4 regions of the Bradyrhizobium sp. CB1717 genome follow, and region 3 is predicted to be linked to each of the others. Evidence: predicted binding sites of a transcription regulator. Region 3 holds the regulator's gene; each other region holds the start of a gene.
The links. The regulator LexA, encoded in region 3, represses DNA repair genes until DNA is damaged. The targets are predictions, from matches to a motif close to TGTTCNNNNTGTGTTCNG.

Region 1 (5,162 bases), 4.5 Mb from region 3:
TCGTGGCCGAGCCCGATCTCGCCAACCTGCGCAACACCAAGAACATGCTGAGCGTGCTGAAGGCGGCGCGGCCGAACGACCGGCCGCCGCTGTACTGCATCAACCAGGTCGGCATGCACAAGCGCGCGGAGATCGAGGTCAAGGCGTTCGCCAAGACCATGGAGAGCCAGCCGATCGCGGTGATCCCGTTCGATTCGAAGCTGTTCTCGACCGCGGCCAATAACGGCCAGATGATCGCGGAGGTCTCCAAGAACCACCGCACCACCGAGCTGTTCCAGACCATGGCCAACCGCCTCGCCGGGCGCGGCGAGGTGAAGAAGCCGAAGCGTTCGCTGCTCGGCCCGCTCCTGAAGAAGCTGAAGGGCCGCTCGGGTCGCGGATCCGCCCCGCATCGCAAGGCGTCGTAGGTTTCGCGTACGGAAAACCCGGCGGCGGGCTACTTCTCGGCCCGCTGCTGCTGCTTCTTCGCCAGCAGCTGCCGCAGCGCCGAGACCTTGGCCGCGGCCTGGTCCGGCGGCAAATCTGCCTTCACGAGGATTTCAGCCTCGGCCTCGCGGCCCTGCAATCCCAGCACGAGCGCGAGATTGGCACGGATCCGCACGTCGTTCTGATTGCGCTGATGGGCGCGGCCGAGCACCTGTTCGGCCCGCGGCAGATTGTTCTGGAGCATGTAGGACAGGCCGAGATTGGACAGAACCTGCGGCTCGTCAGGCACGATCTTCAAGGCGCTGGCGTAATATTGCTGCGCCTCCTCGTTGCGGCCGAGCTGATCGAGCGCCGCGCCCTGCGCCGACAGGATCCGCCAATCGGGATCCTCGGGCGAATGCGCGCGGCCCAGAACGTCGAACGCCTGCTGGAAATTGCCGTTGTCGGCGAGCGCGCGGCCGTAGCCGGCGAGCAGCGCCTTGTTGCTGGGATGGGCGAGCACGGCCTGCTCGAGCACCGCGACCGCCTGAGCGCGCTGGCCGGTGTCGCGCAGCGCCTTGCCGTATTCGATCGCAATAGCGGGATCGCTCGGCTTGGCGCGATAGCGCTCACGCAGCGCGTCCATGTCCGACCTGACGTCAGCCTTGGCGTCGGCCTTGCCGGCTGCTTCCGTCTTGCCGCCGAGCGCGCCGGTGACGTCCTCGAGGCTCGTCGTCTGACAGCCGCCGAGGGCAAGCGCGATGAGGGCGGGAAGCAGCAATCTCGCCGGGGGGAAGGCGAGGGACGAACGCTTGGGCATACTCTGATCACTCGGCAACTGATCAGAGATGCTTACCGATTAACGCTAAAGTCCCGTTAAGGACGCGACCCTGTTGAGGTCTAGTCGGTGAATTCGGCACCGAATTCGCAGCCGATGCGCCAGCGCAGGCGGCATTGGCGGGAATAGTCCGGCGCGAAGATGATGGTGAATTGCGGCGGCACTTCCAGAAATTCCGCCACGACTTTCACGCCCCCGTCCGAGATATCCGTGATCGTGCAGTCCCTGGGCAGCGAGCCCGCCCCAAAATGAATCTTGGCGAGCCGGCTGCACACCCGACGTTCGCTTCTCCGGCGATTTGCAAGCATTTGAACTGTTCACCCGTTAGACCACGGCCCATCCCGCACCCTCAGGAGTAGCGGACATTCGTTGGAATGTGCTGAGAACAGAAGCTCGCATTCAAGGCGTAGTGTCGGGATCGCGTTTACGATTGGTTAGGGCTTGCCCCGGCCCCGGAGATGTTCCCGTATTGTTCTTGCGAAGCGCCACGCCTCCTGCTACCCTTGATTGTGCGAGAGGGCAGGCTGGGTCGGCATGGTTCAACGGGTTTCTACCGTCGCCTTTGAGGGGATCGAGGCCCGCGCGGTCGACGTGCAGGTGCAGGTCGCGCCTGGTCTGCCGGCCTTTGCCATCGTCGGCCTGCCTGACAAGGCGGTGTCGGAGGCGCGCGAGCGGGTGCGCTCGGCGCTGATCGCCTCAGGGCTCGCGCTGACGGCGCGGCGGATCATCGTCAATCTGGCGCCCGCCGATCTGCCCAAGGAAGGCAGCCATTACGACCTGCCGATCGCGCTCGGGCTGATGGCGGCGATCGGCGCGATCCCGCCGGATGCGCTGACCGGCTTTACCGTGCTCGGCGAGCTCGGCCTCGACGGCTCGATCGCAGCCGTCGCCGGCGTGCTTCCCGCCGCGATCGGTGCCAATCAGCGCGAGGAAGGGCTGATCTGCCCGGCGTCCTGCGGTTCGGAAGCGGCGTGGGCGAGCCCCGATATCCAGATCATCGCCGCGCAATCGCTGATCCAGATCGCCAACCACTTCAAGGGCACGCAGGTGCTGTCGCGGCCCTCGCCGAAAGTGCACGAGGCCGCCGCTTCAAAGCTCGACCTGCGCGATATCAAGGGCCAGGAGAGCGCCAAGCGCGCGCTGGAGATCGCCGCCGCCGGCGGACATCACCTCCTGATGATCGGCGCGCCCGGCGCCGGCAAGTCGATGCTGGCCGCGCGCCTGCCCTCCATTCTTCCGCCGCTGTCGCCGGGCGAGCTGCTCGAGGTCTCGATGATCGCTTCCGTGGCCGGCGAAATCGAGGGCGGCGCGCTGACGTCGCGGCGGCCGTTCCGCTCGCCGCATCACTCCGCCAGCATGGCCGCGCTCACCGGCGGCGGCATGCGTGCTAAACCCGGCGAGATCTCGCTCGCGCATCAGGGCGTGCTGTTCCTCGACGAGCTGCCGGAGTTCGATCCCCGCGTGCTGGATTCGCTGCGCCAGCCGCTGGAGAACGGCGAGGTCTCCGTCTCCCGCGCCAATCACCGCGTCACCTATCCTGCGCGCTTCATGCTGGTCGCGGCGATGAATCCCTGCCGCTGCGGCAACGCCTTCGAGCCCGGTTACGCCTGCAAGCGCGGCCGCATCGATCGCTGCACCTCCGACTACCAGGCCCGCATTTCCGGCCCGCTGATGGACCGCATCGACCTGCGCATCGAGGTGCCGGCCGTGACGGCCGCCGACCTGATCCTGCCGCCGCCGGCGGAGGGCTCGGCCGAGGTCGCCGCGCGCGTGGCGGCGGCGCGCGACATCCAGCTCGCGCGTTACGCCGATGCAGGCTTGCCCAACATCCGCACCAATGCCGAGGCGCCGGCCTCCGTGCTGGAGGAGATCGCAAGGCCCGATGCGCAGGGTCAAAAACTGCTGCGCGATGCTGCCGAGACCATGCGGCTGTCGGCGCGCGGCTATCACCGTGTGCTGCGGGTGGCGCGGACGCTCGCCGACCTCGATCATGCCGACAAGATCGGCCGGCTGCATCTCGCCGAGGCGCTGTCCTACCGCGCACTCGCGGAGGATGTGCGCCAGCTCGCCTGATCATTCTGCGCATCAACCCGGCGGTAACGAGTTTCCTTTACGCTCTGCAAACCATAAGGCCCAACGAGTTCTCCAAGAGTCGTTCACTCGGGCCTGGCGAGTAGAGTGTCATGTTGCGTTTCAAGATCCTGGCCTCCGTCGTTCCCCTGCTGGCGGCTGCGGTGTTTGCCCGCGGCGAGATCGGATCGGTCTCGCATCCCTGCATCGCTCTCGGCGAAACCTCCGTCGAGCTGACATCCCTGTTCTGGACCGCCGGCGTCCACGTCGCCTTCACCGACGATCCGTCGCGGGCCACGGTCAGGGTCCAGATCACCGACGACGCGGACGCTGCGGACTTCGCAGTGGTGGATGACGGTCTCGGTTCCGAGACTGATTCCTGCCAGGCCAATCCGGCAAACCGCCTCGTCACCATCGCGGCGCAGCCGGTCGATGGCGGCCCGGTCATCTATCTCTCGACTGACGGCCCCGCCGATTACCGCATCTATGTGCGCTCGAAGACGTTCTCGCAGCGCGAGGCCGCAGCGCTGATCGTTGGTGCCCATAACGGCCACCGCCCGTTCCAGGCCGCTTCACTCTGAGGCGTTAACACCTCGTCAACCCTGTTTGGAGGCGGCACCGAAGCCTCAAGCTGTTCGCAAGGTCGGCGCGACATCGTCGCATGCAGCGGCGGTGGGGTTTTCGGACAAGAGTCGGGGTTGCGATGGGTCGGACGTTCCGGATCAAGGTGCGCATGCGCCGCTTCAGGCGGCAGCATCCCAGGGTAGCCTTCGCGATCCGCTCCTTCATGATCTTTTCGGCGACGTTCGGCGGCGCCTATGGCTTCATCGCCGGCAGCCGGGCCGAGAAGTCCGGCTACGATCCCAACGCCTTTGCGATCGGTGCAAGCTTCCTGTTCGCCCTCGCCTGCCTCGGCCTTGCCACGCTCAGCATGCGGCTGCGCTTCGTCAACAAGCGGCTGCGCACCCTCGCCGTCCACAACGAGGCGCTGATCGACCGCAATTGGGAGCTGAAGGAAGCCGAGGAGCGCGCGCGCAGCCTGTTCGAGCAGCAGGGCGATCTGATCGTGCTGCGCGACCATCAGGGCCGCATCACCTTCGCCAACGACGCCTATTGCGCACTCGCCGGACAGGCGCGCAGCGCGCTGGTCGGCACGCGCTTTGATTTCGACGTGCTGGAGCAGGGCGACAGCGCCCGCGAAAGCAACGGCACGCGCATCCACGACCAGAGGATCACCACGCCGCTCGGGGCGCGCTGGATCGCCTGGCGCGAAGGTTACGTCCGGCTCGACGCCGGCCAGGCGGCCGAACTGCAGAGCGTGGGACGCGACGTCACCGACCGCACCGAGACCGAGCGCGCGCTGTCGGAGGCGCGCGACCAGGCCGATGCCGCCAACCGCGCCAAGTCGCGCTTCCTGGCGATGGCCTCGCACGAGATCCGCACTCCGCTGAACGGCATCATCGGCATGGGCGGCCTGTTGCTCGACACCCATCTGACGCCGGAGCAGGCGACCTATGCGAGGGCGGTGAAGACCTCGGGCGAAGCGCTGATGGCGCTGATCGAGGAGCTGCTCGACTATTCCAAGATCGAGGCCGGCAAGCTCGACCTCGAGCAGCGTCCGTTCGCGCTCTCGCCCCTGATCGAGGAGATCACCGAGCTGCTGGCGCCGCGCGCGCAGGCCAAGCAGCTCGAGATTGCCGCCTATGTCGACGAGCGCCTGCCGCTGGAGGTCGTGGGCGACGCCGCGCGGCTGCGCCAGGTGCTGCTCAACCTCACCGGCAACGCCATCAAGTTCACCGCTCACGGCGGCGTCGCGCTGATCGTCGAACCCGGCATCTGGCCGAACGAG
Region 2 (5,162 bases), 2.6 Mb from region 3:
CGCCGATGTAAGCAGCGGCCCGCAGCTTCGACAGGCCACGGGGCCAATGGGGTAGCGATCGTTCAACCACCGATCAAGAACCCGCTGAGTTCGATCCGAAGTCGCTTCTTCTTGGGTTGCTCGCGTCGCATGTCGGCTCGCAGCTCATACACAACATCGGCGGCAGCCAATCGCTCGCCTATCCTAATGTGTTCATCTGCGGTCTTTTGATCCATTCGGCCGACCCGAACAAGTCAGACAAAAGTCGCTCGTTTGCCTCTAACCGCTCCTTGATAACCATTTGGCGCATTGCCCCATCGCTCCATAATTGAATGTCGGAATCGACACGCAGAAATCATGAAGGGGCATTTGTCTCCTACAAAGCGTTAAAGTTGTATCTGAAATCGATACAACCTACAGGATTCGCGTCGCGATTTTGGCTACAGATCAGCGCTTTTGTCCGCCAAGCGCGGAGCTTTCGACGTTTGGGCCACTAGACACCGGTCGATTGTACCGAAATTGGCTACACTGAGTTGCCTTGCCGTCGCTCTTTGCTAGTCTTCACCCATGAGCGAAAGCATCGGCTGCGATCATTGCGAAGAAGAGTACCCGCCGAATGAGTTAGTCATTCTTGATCCGCCAGCCGGCAAAGGTGAGTGGATTTGCGCTAGGTGCATAGAAATCAATTTGCGCAAGGCAATAGCGGAGCTGCCGCGGGAGAATTGAATCACGCTGTACCAACGCCTCTGTTTCCGCGCCGGATTAGTAGTTGTCGAATGCCTTTCCGAGGTCCACGTATATTGGCCTCAGTTCTTCAGGGGTAAGCGGCCAATTCGATTTGGTGGCCGTGGGCTTTTCATTCGCAAGCAGATAGACCAACAGTATCGAAGGTTGCCTGAAGAGCAGCTTGCGGCTCGCTCTCTCTCTCAGCTGCGCAACAATCTGAGGCTTGCTCGTCAGGAAACGGTCGATCCTCTCCGCAACATCCTCCCCGGCCACTTGTTCAAACGTGTCAACTATCAGCCCCTCTGCTCTCGTCGGCTGCGGCTCCAACTGGATATGCTTCCGATAAAGTCGCGAGGTGTTTTCGCTTAGGCTCCTGCTTGGCGCTATGGACTCGCTAACCTGATCGACGACCTGCTGAAAGTAATCGTTGGTCGCTTCGATCAAAGCCATGCTCTTGGCCGCTGCCCGCTTCATCCTAGCGGTCGCTTCCACAGTCGGCTTATAGATCGTGTCGTGAGTCAGTTCACTGTACGCATGTTGAAGAATCGTTTTTATCTGAACCTCGCATGGAGTCCCAGCAGGCACGACATGCCCGCTCACACTCAATTCGGAGTGGCACCGAACAACGTAGTGCACTGCTGCATAGTCAAATTGAATCGGGTTCTGCTGCTGCTCATACTCAAAGTCTCTATCTTTAGATGCATCCCAGTCGGGACATTTCGTGATGGCATCACTTACAACACGAATATGGTCAGTCAGCAGGACAACAAACCGTACCCCCACCTTGTCGGTGATGTCGCCGTAAGGATCGGAATAGGATTTGTTTCGGTAAAACGCCTTTTCGAGAAAAGATGCATCAGCCTTGACGCGCGGCTTTGGCGGAAGCCTGAGAAACAAATCAACCGCCAGCGGAGCGATTTGGGAGCGGACCTGATCAATCACACGCGCAACAACGTAATCGCCCCATGCCTCATACATCGGACGTTCGGCAGACCACTTCTCTATTAGCTCGTCTTCCGTCATTCTTGATCACGTACGCGGTCACGTATGGTGATCTGAGTCCACGTCTGCCCCACCCCCGAAGCATCCACGTTTATCGATCGGACCTCAATCAGTTCAGCAAATGCGTCTGGCGGAGCTGAAAGCTGAATGTCTCGCGAAAACTTGAGACGACGCTTCTTGAGATATCCCTGTATGTCCGATGTATCCTTAGCAACCGCGTTGCTAGGGAACGATTTCGCAAGCATGAAGGTTTCATAATCATCCTTCATATCAGCATCCAAATAATGCGACGAGAACGTTGCAAGCTCTAAGGTCGGCGATTGGTCGACTTTCAAGTAAGTATACAGTCCGGTCAGTAAGTCCGCCTTGCGCTCGTCCGAAACGTCTGTCGCGTTGATAAACTCGCGCGTCCCCTCAAAGAACCTACGTGTCAACTGTGCGCTGTTGACCGGAATTGCACAGCCAAGAAACGACTCGTAGAAATAATTGGCCGCGCCCTCTCTGTTCTTCGGAGACATTTGCTTGTCGTAGATGACAGCTTGCCATCCGGCTGGCATAGTCGAGCGTGGCGCGCTCCCGTCGTACAAGAAAGCACCTATCTTAAACAGCTTGGTTTGCGGTCCAAGGAACAAGTCTTTCAAATATTGAACTTGCAGGGTCTGCGTGTGTCGAAAGCCGCTGTGCGTCTCTGCTTTGATAACGCCGACCACGCGTCTAGCGGGATTCCCTGCGGACCCGGTGAAGACAACAACGACTCCACCGGGAATATTGCGTGCTGACTGCGCAGAGGTCAGCTTGTCCGCGTATCGGCACGACAGCGCAATGAAATTCGCATCATCGGCGACAAGCAAGTCCGCGGCAATTTCGAGAGCGCATCCCGCGACAAGAGGCGATATTGCCATCTGCATGCTTTGAGAGTTGCTTCCCAAGGCGGCCACCACGCGCTCGCGGAAGAAGTCCATAGCTTCCGCGCTCAAGGAAAGGATTTGATTGCCGTATGTGGGCGGAACAATCTGCCGGTCGTCTAGTCGCCGATGAACCTCGTGAATAATAAGCCTGTCGACTGTTAAATTTTCGAAAAACATCACTCCCCCAACGCCGTTTTGCTGAAAGCAATAGCGCGGTTGCTGAGCGACTGCCAGTTATGGTTGTGGCGTTGACCACAGGAACAAAATAGGAACACTTCATCCTTAGGTCAAGGCATTTTTGGGCCGATGAAGGGCGGCCTATGGGCCGCCCGCGACCTGTTACAAGTGCCTCGTCTGCTGCGCGTTGCGAACGATTTTGACCACTCTTGTCGGCAACGTCTGCTCCAACTCCGCAATCTGAGCCTGAACCCTTGCAAGCCCGGCTTCGTCGGCGCCGCGAGCGTCAATAGTCACATTGACAGGCGCGCTTCCTTCGTCGACATACTCGCAAGCTCGGCATGCTCCGCAATGTCGACAAGCGCCTGAGATTGCCCACCAGCAAAATCAACGAAAGCTCGCATGCTGGTAACGGCTGCCACTGTGGCGAGACTTACGCCGCCGATTGTCATTGTATAGGAGTTGAATAGCGAGTCGGCCTCGCTTGCTTTCCTGGCAGTTTCGTCTACGGCGTTTCCAAGCTCGTTTACCGAGTTGGTCGTACTGTCGATTCCGTCTCCGGTAGTGCTGGTAATGCGCCGTACCAAGTCACCTTCAGCCATGCGTATTGCTATCAGCCACGGCCAGCAGGGCCGCGTCTTTCGTAGAGTCTGTCATATGTTTCCTAGTTAGTGCCGCCCGAAGAAAACAACGTGCGCTGCTTTCGGGTCGAGATAGCGCCGTCTTCGAGCTAAGCTTGATGTACGTATCGACGTCGCCGAGCGGAGAATCAAAGCGAACCGCGGCGTGCGAGTCCCCGCTGATGCAAGCGAAAACCTTCTTCGGATAACAGAAAAATTTCGCCCGCTAATGCTAGGTGCAAAGGCGATGCGCTTATATTTTTTGGCTCTGAGTGTGGTGATTCTTGCGAATCGGCGCAATGGCCTGCCCCTTCAAAGAGAGGGTTTGGGCGTCCGCGGCGCCCAAGGGGCGGCGGCCTAATCCGCCATTCGCAAGGAGAAAACATCCATGAGCGACAAAGCGCGCCTTGTATGCCCACTCCATGCACCGGTTCACGTTATCCAGTACCTGAGATTCAGGTTCGGGAAATGGGAATCTGTGTGTGAACACTGCCGAGGAAAGCGCCGCCGTTAGGCGGACGCTTCCTCAAACATGAGCAACTTGGGGGACCTTCGGGTCCCCTCTTTTTTCCTGCCTTAGGAGCAGGATCAACAACGCAAGCACCAAACGGTTCACTCGCGAATTTCGGTGTTCGGAAATGCTAAGTGACGTCTCAAACTAAGGTGGTCGACCTTAGTAAACGTCGAGTTAACCGCTGCCACACGGCGCTTCACTCCCGGCTGTCGCGATCTACGGACCGGCTTGTTTTTCGTTGACCGATTGGTATGACGAGATTCGGCGCGAATCAAGGCTTACGTATTTCGCAAGCTTACTTTTTGCGTGTGATTCCAAGAGGGTCTAGCTACCAGTACCCGCTGTTCACAGAGGGTTGAGTCACGTTCCCCACAGGAATGGTTGGTTTTCGACGTTAAACCCGATCGGTACGCGCGACCGGTAGGCTGTATCTGGTTTCCCAAAACATGTTTTCGTGGTCGCCGTGCTCCGCCCAAAGAGCGGCTAGTGGCTCGTCACTGTGATTTCGACTCTTTGGGCGCATCTGGATAAGCGCGCCCCAATTTGTCGCGAGCTTTGTCTGTCGTGAACATCCAGTTGATGCGAGCGCGCGCTTTGTTTCGCTGCCGCTCCCATGCTGCGATCTCATTTCTGAGACGTTTTGGATCGTCGATTCGGCGGCTGAGACACTGCCCTTGGAGGACGCCGATCTCGATCTCAACCATGTTAAGCCAACTGGCATGTTCCGGGGTGTAGTGGAACTCGAGGCGACGCAAGATACGGCGGGCCTCAGCGGGCGCAAAGGCCTGGTAGAGGGCGCCGGGGGCATGGATCGACAGGTTCTCTTGCACGACACGGATGCAGGCGGCCTTTGGGTAATGGACGTCGACGAGTTCGCGCATGCAGTGAGCATAGTCCACGGCTGTGCGCCGTTCAGTGACCTTGACCTTGCGCCAGGCCCGATGCGGGTCGAAGGTGACGAAGAGATTGACAGTGCCATTGCGACGGTACTCGTAATCGTAGCGTTCGCGCTGACCCGGCGCGGGTGGGATCGGCTGGCGCACCTCGCCGATGAGTTGGACGGGGGTCTCATCGAAGCAGACCAGCGGTCGCTCGGGATCAGGCGCTTCAGCGTAGAGATCGAGCACATCTTCCATGCGGGCGACGTATTCGCCATCGACATGGGGAATGCACCACATGTCCCTGCGCCACGGCTTGAGGTCATTCTCGGCCAGCCAGCGACGCACGGTCTCGCCC
Region 3 (5,162 bases):
TTTGTCATGCGCGAGATCATCGTTGAGCGCAGGCATCCCGGTGGCCCAGGCGCCGCCGATGCTGCCGTCGCCCCTGGTGATTGACTTGTCCGCATAGAGCGCGACCAGATCGGTCTGGGCGCTGCAATCCCCGGCGCGGAAGACCAGTGCTGAGCGGGTCTCATCTGGCATCCAGATCTCGAAGCGCCGCGCAATCGGCGTGGCCTGCGCGGACAGGAAGGTGAGCACCCAGGTCTGGTCGGTGCCGGTACGGTAGGGCACGCCGACGCCGAGATTGATCCCGACCTCGGCGGCGTCTTCCCAGCGCAGAAAGCTCTTGGCGTTGTGCAGGTCCTTGATGATCAGCGGCAGGCCGGCCTTCCAGGTGCGTCCGGGCAGGCCGAAGCCGCGCGGAAAGCGGGTGTGCCGCGAGTTGAACTCGAACATGTCGGCGGTGCCATAGTAGCCGTCGACTAGTCCCATCTCGTGGGAGGTATCGGGATCATTGTGCCAGAGCTCGATCGCGCCGACATGCGCGTCGTCATCGCCGCAAAACAGGACCATCACGGCTTGCAGGAATTCGCCTGAAAATACCGGCACGGCCACGCCGCAAGTCAGGCCCGCGGCGAGGGCCTGGTCGGTCCGTTTGAAATAGGAGTTGGCGAATTTGGTGAGGATGACGGGATGGCCGGAAGCCCAGGCCCTGCCCGGAAGCCCCTCATCCCGACCGAAGCGCAGCTCTTCACTTGCGGCCTTGAACGCGGACAGCCCTTCGCCGTAGAGGCCGCCGCCGAATTCCAGCCGCATGCGCGTCCGGTCGGGCACCCAGAGTTCAACGACGCGAATGAAGGTTTTCATCGAACGTGTCCGCCGCCTCAAGCCTTTTGGCAGCATCGGCCATTTGCCCGCGGAACGGACGTTCAAAATTCAGGCAGGGCAGCGCAAACTTCGTGCGACGGAGAAGAGCGGCGGTGACCTGGCGAAGGTATTTTCGAAGATGCAAACCACACCACGTCGCCGGCCACGGCCGGCGATGGCGATTTCAATCATGGCCCGACCCGCGAGCCGGGGCAGCTACGATCAGCCGATCGGCAGGCGTGTGATCGTCGGCCTGTCGGCGATGGTCTGCGGCTTGTGCTCGCGCTCGCCGAGTGGCTGGGTCACCGGCAATTGCAGCACGGTTGCGCGCTGGCCTTCGACGAGCTGAGTCACCAGCACGTATTTGCCGTCGGGAAATTCGATCGCATCGTGATGGCGATCTGGAATGTGCGGGTCGATCTTGCCGAACTTGCCGACGCGCGAGTTGATGGTGCGCGTCCAGATCCAGCGATTGTCGTAACGGACGTTGTCGGCGAAGGCGAGCTCCGTTCCCGGCAGCAGGCATACCGCGACGGACATGTCGGCTTCGGAGGCGAAGCCGCGTGTGGAAGTGCCGCGGAAGGTTGTCGTGACGATCGTCTCGCCGACTTCGGCAGGACGCGTCGCGACGGCGTGCAGGCTGTAGTCACACATCGGGGTGCTCCTCATTCGAAGATAGCGACCCGCGCCTCTTGTCGAGGCGCACGCCTCTATCAGAGTGGAAGCATACAACGGTCTGCTTGGTTGTGGGCAAATCTGCGGCTTGGATCCGCACGCCGCCATCACAATATCTTTTTCAGATGCACGAGGAACAAAGCCCGGTCCCGTGCATTCGGCGTGCTTCTTCGTCAACGGCCAGCAGGTGCCGACCAGCCCGAATACGGCCAGGCCGGTTGCGACGGCAGTGCAACGGCGTCGCGTGCGCTGCGGAATTGCTCGCGCGTCGTCGCTGGCGTCGTCTTGCGGACATGATGCGATCGTGCGGCGACAGCCGGTGATACTGAGGTTACGATCAGCGCCATCGTGACAGTGCTCAAGACGATCTCGCGCATGGTTGTCTCCTCGGTTTCTCAAAGGCCCGTAAAGCGATGCGTGCTTTGCGCGGCGTGCCGAGGATCTAGCGCGGGGGAAGTGGCCGGATAATCTGTGCAGAACCAGAAAGACTATCCAGCCGGAGCGGACAATTGTCCGCTCCAATCGTTCAGGCGCGGTCGCCAACTGGCGCCGCAGGATGCACCTAAAGCGCGATGAGATTGGGATGAATCGTCATCGCGCTTTAGGTTATTGTTTGAGCATGATCTTTTCGGAAAACCGCTGTGCACTTTTCCGGATCATGCTTCAGTACTTCCGGTACAGGCCGATCAGCTTGCCCTGAATCTTCACCCGGTTGGGCGGCAGGATGCGGACCTCGTAGGCGGCGTTGGCGGGCTCGAGCGCGATCGATGCGCCGCGGCGGCGGAAGCGCTTCAGCGTTGCTTCCTCGTCGTCGATCAGCGCCACCACGATGTCACCGGTGTCGGCGCTCTCGTTGCGCTGGATCAGCGCCATGTCGCCGTCGAGGATACCGGCTTCCACCATCGAATCGCCGCGCACCTCGAGCGCGTAGTGCTCGCCGGAGCCGAGCATGTCGGGCGGTACGCTGATGGTGTGGCTGCGGGTCTGCAGCGCCTCGATCGGCGTGCCGGCCGCGATGCGGCCCATGACGGGCACGGCGACGGGACGCTCACCCTCGTCAGCCGGCGGGCTGGAGGTCGTGCGCACCTTGCCGAGATTGCCTTCGATGACGCTCGGCGTGAAACCGCGGCGGTTGCCGGCAGCCGCCTGGAGCTCGGGCAGCTTGATGACCTCGATCGCGCGGGCGCGGTTGGGCAGGCGGCGGATGAAGCCGCGCTCCTCGAGCGCGGTGATCAGGCGATGGATGCCCGATTTCGAGCGCAGATCGAGCGCGTCCTTCATCTCGTCGAAGGATGGCGGCACGCCGCTTTCCTTCAGTCGCTCGCTGATGAACCGCAGGAGCTCGTATTGTTTGCGCGTTAACATCTCGACCAAAATCCCCCGGTTGATGTCGTTCGATTCCGAGACGCTCAGTTCAGCGATAAGCCGCTGCATGCTCGAAACAAATCATGAACGGACACTATATGTTCGATACATGTTCCGCAACTGCTTAATTTACCGTGAACGCGACAAAGTTCGCGGAACGCGTGTGGTGATAGCGTTCATACGGGCAGCAGCAGCACCTCGCATTGCGTGCCGGCTTCGGCCTTGGGCGCGAACGGCGCGCGCACGAGAAGTGCCTGTGCTGCAGCGAGATTCGCAAGCAGCGAGGAATCCTGATGATTGACCGGAAGGGCGATCAGCGTGCCGTCGTCGCGCCGCTCCAGGCGCGTGCGAAGATAATCCTCGCGCTGGTCGTTGGCATTGAGGTCGCGGCCGAGCACGGCGCGCTCGCGGCGATGATGAATCACGGTGCGGCCCGACAGCGCGCGAATCAACGGCACCATGAACAGGAAAGCGCAGACGTAGGATGACACGGGATTGCCGGGCAGGCCGATGACGCGCATCGCGTCGAGCCGGCCGTGCATCATCGGCTTGCCCGGCCGCATCGCGATCTTCCAGAACGACATCGCGATGCCCTCGGCCTTGAGCGCCTGCTGGACCAGATCGTGGTCGCCGACCGAGGCGCCGCCGGTCGTGATCAGGATGTCGGCGCCGCTCTCGCGGGCCCGGCGGATCCCGGCGGTGGTGGCCTCCAGCGTATCGGCGGCAACCCCGAGATCGACGGTATCGGCGCCCTCCTGGCGGGCGAGTGCGTGGAGGGCGTAGCCGTTGGAGTAGACGATCTGGCCGGGGCCGGGCGTTGCGCCGGGCATCACCAGCTCGTCGCCGGTGGCAAGGATCGCGACCTTCGGACGGCGTTGCACGGGCAAATGCGGATGATTCATCCCGGCGGCGAGTGCGAGATCGCGCTCGGTGAGCCGGGTTCCCTTGCGCAGCAGCACGTCGCCCTCGGCAAAGTCGATCCCGGCGCGCCGGATGTGCCGTCCGGGAATCGCTGCTTCCTTGATCGTGATGCGCTTGCCGTCCGCGGCCGTATCCTCCTGGATCACGATCGCATCCGCGCCGGCGGGAACGACGCCGCCAGTGAATATGCGGACCGCTTCGCCGGCGCCGACCAACCCGGCAAACGGCCGCCCCGCCGCGACCTCGCCGATCACCGTCAGTTGGGAATCGATCGTCGCCGCATCGGCCGCGCGCACGGCATAGCCATCCATTGCCGACATCGCCTCCGGCGGCTGCGTCCGCCGCGCCGCGATGTCGCGCGCGAGCACGCGGTGAAAGGCTTGGGCGAGGGAGACCGTCTCCTCAGGCAGCGGCTCCGCGCCGGCAAGCACTGCGGCAAGCGCATCGGATACCGGCATCAAGGCCACGGGTGAAAACTCCTGCTGAGCACGTTCGGCAAATCGGCGGCCAGAGTTTTAGCCGAGTGCGGGCGCAGAGGCAAAACAGGCGAGACGCAGGATCATTCAACCTGCATCATCCGCTCTGTGGTGAAGAGAGACCTCAAATCCGCCGCGGCATGATCCGGAAGGCGAGGCAGACCGGCACGAGGACGGCCATGGCAAGCACGAGAAGAACGAGCGCCACGGCCAGCATCGGTCAACTCCCTGCCGGCTCGTCCGGACTGACGTCCGGCGCTTTGGGGCCCTGGTCCTTGTCGGGCAGCGGGTCGGCCTGGGATTTCAGGTCGGCGGCCTTGCTGATCAACTTGGCGGATAGGTCGGAGTCCGAGGTGGTTCTTGCGAACTCGAGCAGGAGAGAGGCTTGCTTGGTGAGGTAGGATTTGCCCAGCACGTCGATCGGTCCAATGTAGAAGTTCCAACCGACTGAAGAGTCCGGAAGGGCCGATTCCGTTCCCGGAACTCTGTACAAAAATGCACAAAGTGATTTGGTTCCTCATTTCGGGCAAACGAGTTCCGGGGAACCGGGGGCGGTTCCGTCAAATCCCGAGCTTTTTCAGCGCATCGCCGACGTCACGGGGCGAGGTCACATGCACCGCGGTCAATCCGCGCGCCCGCGCCCCCTCGATGTTTTCTGCGAGGTCGTCGAAGAAGACGATGCGGCTCGCTGGCACGCCGATTGCCGCCACGACATGGTCGAAAGCCTCCGCGTCCGGTTTACGCAGGCCGATGCTGGACGACAGGTAGAGCTCGCGGAAATGGCCGAGCAGGCTGGCATATTCCTTCGAGAAATGGTCGACATGCGGCCGGTTGGTGTTCGAGAAGGCGTAGAGCGGCATCTGCCTGGCCGCACGCGGCAACAATTCC
Region 4 (5,162 bases), 900 kb from region 3:
GCTAGCGAATCCGAGCACAAACTACGTCAACGGCGTCGGCCTTAATCGTCCCAAATACGTTCGCCGCACTGGCATTCGTAAAGGCGTACAGTTCGGCCGCGCCGGGGATCCAGCATCGAATATGCCAGTCTGGGAAAGGATGCGCAGGTCGGGCACCTTGGTGCCGTCTTTGGCGGAGCCGGAGCCGACGACTTCTCTTCGTGATGCGCAGTCATGACGTAACCCAATGACCGGGCCCAAGTACGAAAGCGCGGATTGGTTCCTAAGCACCCGCAAAATTCAAACTGAGGCACGACCTACTTTTGGGGCTGTCTCGACGGCCAGACCTCCGGTGCAGGCTCGCTAAGCAGCTCTTTTGTTTTGGCAAGCAATTCGAAAGATCGCTGAAGCATTGCCCTCTCGCGCTCCGTCTTGGCGCGCATCCGTTCCATTTTTAGTTCGATCTGTTCGGAAAGCCATTCCAAGTCGCCTGTTGCCATAAGCGCCTCCCGGTCAATCCGGGGAGCATAACTCATGTTAGGTTCCTTGGTTCCGCAACCTGGGGGCGCTTCGAATTCAATCAGGCGGAGAGCGGGTGCTGTCCTGGATGCGCGTCGCCTGCTCGAGAGGCTTGAAGCGAATATCGCGCTATTGGAAGACGAAGAGAAAGACTCAGACAATGGATGAGGCCGCCAACTGAGGAGGCGCTATATAAACGGCCCCAATTGGGGGCCGCCAACCCGCTGATGGGGTTTTCCTCCAGCAGTCGGGGGGGCACCTTTCGTGCTGGGGGCATCGTAGAGATGCGCCGCTAGGCTGAAAGTTCCTCAGCCGAGAAGATTGGTACGCAAGCCATGAAAGAGGCCGCCAACTGAGGCGGCCCCTGGTTCAATGAACTTTGATTTCCTCAAGGGGCAGCCGCAGCTCTGCGGCGCGCTCCTCTCTGTCTTTCTTGCGGAACTCTTTTTCCGTCCGCTCGAACTTCGCTAGTTCTTGATGGGCAGTTTCCAAAACGCGACTGCGCACAGCCGCATCGATGCACGCATTTTCAGCCATCACACTCTACGCTCCCCATCTCTCGTTGCCCCATCCCAGACAAGATCAGGAACAGTGGGAAGGTTCAGTGCCGGAAGATTACGGATTTATGACGGCGAGATCAGCCGTGACCAAGCAGCAACAGAATTCCCGCCAGTAAAACTGCCACGAACACAGCGGGCACAACGATCCAAGCAGTCTCATTTCTCATAAGCGCAGGGTTTCATGCCTTGCACTGTGCCGCTACCTATACCTGGGGATATGAGCGTTAGTTCATCTTGCGGCGGAGCTTTTGGATCAACTCCCGCAGCTCGGCGGCGTACTCTTCAATGATCCGCCGCGCCTCCTCCAGCCGGGACGGCTTTGGCTGTTTTACCTCGCTCTGTTTCGCGGTCTCGACCATGGCTCACGGTCTCGCCAGACGACTGGCGCCAATTGAGCCAAGTCAACGGTTCTGCAAATCAGGACAGCCCTCAGAACAAACTAGGACACTGGGGGGCAAATACGGACAGTACCCCAATTCCCAAAAGAACATATTGCGAACCTAGAACAAATGGGGTACATTGTTTTTATCGCCGGCCCGCCTCTCAATCGTTTGTCCCCCTAGCGAATCCTCGCCATAAGGAGCACGACCCAATGTCCGCAACTGCCCTGCGTATCGTCGAAGGATCTTCCATGGACAAGAGTAAAGCTCTGGCCGCCGCGCTCTCCCAGATCGAGCGGCAGTTCGGCAAGGGCTCGGTGATGAAGCTGGGCAAGAGCGACCGGTCGATGGACATCGAGGCGGTGTCGTCAGGCTCGCTTGGGCTCGATATCGCGCTCGGCATCGGCGGCCTGCCCAAGGGGCGCATCGTCGAGATCTACGGGCCGGAATCTTCGGGCAAGACCACGCTGGCGCTGCATACGGTGGCGGAAGCGCAGAAGAAGGGCGGCATCTGCGCCTTCATCGATGCCGAGCACGCGCTCGATCCGGTCTATGCCCGCAAGCTGGGCGTCAACATCGACGAGCTCCTGATCTCGCAGCCCGACACCGGCGAGCAGGCGCTGGAAATCTGCGACACGCTGGTGCGCTCGGGCGCGGTGGACGTGCTGGTGGTCGATTCGGTTGCGGCGCTGGTGCCGAAGGCCGAACTCGAAGGCGAGATGGGCGATGCGTTGCCGGGACTTCAAGCGCGGTTGATGAGCCAGGCGCTGCGCAAGCTGACGGCATCCATCAACAAGTCCAACACCATGGTGATCTTCATCAACCAGATCCGCATGAAGATCGGTGTGATGTACGGTTCGCCCGAAACTACGACCGGCGGCAACGCGCTGAAGTTCTACGCCTCCGTCCGCCTCGACATCCGCCGCATCGGCGCGATCAAGGAGCGCGACGAAGTGGTCGGCAACACCACCCGCGTGAAGGTGGTGAAGAACAAGCTGGCGCCGCCGTTCAAGCAAGTCGAGTTCGACATCATGTACGGCGAGGGCGTCTCCAAGATGGGCGAAATCCTCGATCTCGGCGTCAAGGCCGGCATCGTCGAGAAGTCCGGCGCCTGGTTCTCCTATGACAGCCAGCGCCTCGGCCAGGGCCGCGAGAACTCGAAAGCGTTCCTGAAGGCCAACCCCGACATCACCGCCAAGATCGAGACCTCGATCCGCCAGAACTCCGGCCTGATCTCCGAGCAGATTCTCGCAGGCACGCCCGAGAGCGACGCCGACGGCGAGGAGCCGGGGGACGAGTAAGCCTTAACGCGAAAGCCTTTCGCGAGGAGCGGGCACTGAGGACGTTGAGTTGCCGACGTCTTCGGTGCCCGTTTCGTTTTGGGCGTGACAGTGGGGTGGGGCGATGCAGCGTCTGATCTTGACTGGCTGGGGCGGCGGGAGTGAGCTTGCTCGATCGGGCTTGGCCGAGATCGTCATACCGTTCCATTTTCAGTTTGAGTGGGGGCCGCTCCCGCAGGCGGAAAAGCTTTCGGCTTATTTCGCTGCCTACACGGCAGATCTCGGCCCGGCCGATCACTGGTCGGATTGGGTCCGCTGGCCACGGGGCGCCAAGGGTCGCGAATTGTCGCTGGCCGAATTTTGCGAGCCGTACGACACGATCGAACTCTGGTTCGGAGCGACTTCCCGAGACCAGCTGCAACTCGTCTGGTTGCTCGATCACCTCAGCAGCTGTCCTGCGCTGGCGCAGAAGCTCGGGCTGCGATTGCTGGACTCCGATCTGATGTTCAGTCCCGACTATGATTTCGCCAAAGGCGAGCCGCATATTCCTGTCGCGGACGTCGGTGCGGAGGAGTTCGAGATTGCCAGACTGGCGTGGTCGGCCTACCGCGCGCCGACCCCCGAGGCTTGCATCGATCTGCTTCACCGCGATTTGAGCGCCTTGCTGATGCTGCGGCCGGCCTTGCTCGAGCTTCTGGCAGAACTCCCGTCTCCATTGACGGGACTCGGTGCTACCGAGATGCGATTTCTGGAGATGCTTGCCAGAGGCTACGCGAATACGAATGGGTTGTTTCACCTCCGTTCGCAACGGCGCACATATGTGTTCGGTGAGATCGAACTCGGATATTTGCTCGAAGGCCTCGCCCTCGGTCCCAAGCCCGCAGTGGCCGGTTTGGGCGACGAACTGCGCACAATCGACCGCGAGAACGTGGGAGCTCGGCACCAAGTCTATCTCCGCAGCCGCCTGTCGCTAACCGAGTACGGCAAAGCCGTCCTGGCTCATCAGGAGGATTTCAGCCGCCACAATCCGATCGACCGTTGGTGGGGCGGCACCCACCTGACCAACGACCGACTATGGCGTTACGGTGCTGTTTTGGTGAAGCCGTGAGGTCATGAGCATGACGCGGCTTGTTCTGACGACAGACGCGTCGGCCGCCGGAGCTTTCGAAAGCGCCGGGCTTGGCGATCTCGTGATTGCGATCGAGCGTCGGATTGTCTGGGGACCGCTGCCGTCCGATGCCGAGCTTCACGCGTTCTTCGCGCCGCGTATGGCGCAGCCACACGGACTTCATTGGCTGGACGACACGCCAATCCGGCGTCTGGAAAAATGGAGCTTTAACGGGCGCGGACTGATCGCGTTGCTGTCGGAATGTGACTCGGCCGAACTATGGATCGGGCCGAAGCCAAATGCACAATGGCTGCTCGACCATTGCGGCAGCGAGAGAGCGGCGATCTCCAAATTCGCCATACGTCACTGGACATGGCCGTCGGGGACGTCGAGCCGGAACGACTCGCGAAGCTGGATCCGCCGGCTATCAAGCTCGGGCGAGATCATCTCGAACTGGCTGGCCGCGCATGGCGAGCGTATCGCGCGCCGACGCCGCAGGCCTGGTTCGACCTCCTCAAGACCGAGTTGAGCCTGCTTCCGCAGCTTGAGCGTTGCGTCGTCAACCTGCTCGAAGAGCTCCCGGGCGCCACGACGGGTCTTGGCACCACGGAAACGCTGATGCTGGACTTGATTGCGCTGGGCGAAGTGCAACCCTTCGACGTGTTCCCGGGACATCAGAAGCGCAACGAGCGGCGCGTCTTCGACTATTGGGTAGTCGGCGCGCTGCTTGACGGACTTGCGCGATGTCCGATGCCGGCCGTAGCCGGGCTGGAGCAGGGGCCGTTCTCGCTCGCCATGCACGAGGATGCCGTCCGTCAGGCGATACAAGCGGTCCCGCTTATCGCTCACTGATCTCGGGAAGGCGGTGCTGGCAGGAGAAGACGATTTCCTTCGGCACAACCCGATCCACCGCTGGTGGGGTGGCACGCTTCTCACCAACGAACGGCTTTGGCGATGGGACGCCGAAACCTGCGCGTTGGTCGCGCTCGACTAAGGCGTGCGCATGGCTCTCAGCATTCCCGTATTGCGTAGCAATTTTGAGAGGCGACCGTGTCCCATTTGATTTTATCCACGAACCATCTTGACGAAAACGTGCTTCGCCAGTCGCGCGTCGCGAACGTCGTGCTTGGATTCTATCCACGCTTCGTCTGGAGGAAATTGCCTTCCGAGGAGCGGCTTTTGACGGGGCTGGAGCGCCGATCGGCAAAGCACTGTAATCCCGGCGATCATTGGCTCGATGACGCTTGTCGCGGCTCGCTGGAGGGGTTCGGAGCGCGTGATATCGGTTTCTTCGAGCTGTGTGCGAAGTTCGACTCAATTGAAATATGGGTCGATC

Region 1: QA649_RS00870 (YifB family Mg chelatase-like AAA ATPase) is a predicted target of LexA. The motif match lies at 1,703-1,720, and genes of this name have one in related genera.
Region 2: QA649_RS34530 (nucleoid-associated protein) is a predicted target of LexA. The motif match lies at 2,872-2,889, and genes of this name have one in related genera.
Region 4: recA (recombinase RecA) is a predicted target of LexA. The motif match lies at 1,542-1,559, and genes of this name have one in related genera.

The regions. Positions count from the first base shown of each region.
Region 1 covers NZ_CP121666.1:184,654-189,815, forward strand. Annotated here, with positions in the region: gene QA649_RS00855 (AAA family ATPase) at 1-407, shown strand, start outside; gene QA649_RS00860 (tetratricopeptide repeat protein) at 437-1,225, opposite strand; gene QA649_RS00865 (PilZ domain-containing protein) at 1,306-1,551, opposite strand; gene QA649_RS00870 (YifB family Mg chelatase-like AAA ATPase) at 1,778-3,316, shown strand; gene QA649_RS00875 (hypothetical protein) at 3,427-3,894, shown strand; gene QA649_RS00880 (ATP-binding protein) at 4,017-5,162, shown strand, end outside.
Region 2 covers NZ_CP121666.1:7,367,175-7,372,336, forward strand. Annotated here, with positions in the region: gene QA649_RS34525 (RelA/SpoT family protein) at 742-1,728, opposite strand; gene QA649_RS34530 (nucleoid-associated protein) at 1,725-2,792, opposite strand; gene QA649_RS34535 (hypothetical protein) at 3,086-3,394, opposite strand; gene QA649_RS34540 (IS630 family transposase) at 4,421-5,162, opposite strand, start outside.
Region 3 covers NZ_CP121666.1:4,725,816-4,730,977, forward strand. Annotated here, with positions in the region: gene QA649_RS22515 (GAF domain-containing protein) at 1-837, opposite strand, end outside; gene QA649_RS22520 (hypothetical protein) at 1,060-1,491, opposite strand; gene QA649_RS22525 (hypothetical protein) at 1,686-1,889, opposite strand; gene lexA (transcriptional repressor LexA) at 2,176-2,877, opposite strand; gene glp (gephyrin-like molybdotransferase Glp) at 3,054-4,265, opposite strand; gene QA649_RS22540 (hypothetical protein) at 4,495-4,689, opposite strand; gene QA649_RS22545 (HAD family phosphatase) at 4,835-5,162, opposite strand, start outside.
Region 4 covers NZ_CP121666.1:3,822,392-3,827,553, forward strand. Annotated here, with positions in the region: gene QA649_RS17980 (hypothetical protein) at 297-515, opposite strand; gene QA649_RS17985 (hypothetical protein) at 868-1,035, opposite strand; gene QA649_RS17990 (hypothetical protein) at 1,283-1,417, opposite strand; gene recA (recombinase RecA) at 1,651-2,739, shown strand; gene QA649_RS18000 (hypothetical protein) at 2,843-3,826, shown strand; gene QA649_RS18005 (hypothetical protein) at 4,199-4,678, shown strand; gene QA649_RS18010 (hypothetical protein) at 4,877-5,162, shown strand, end outside.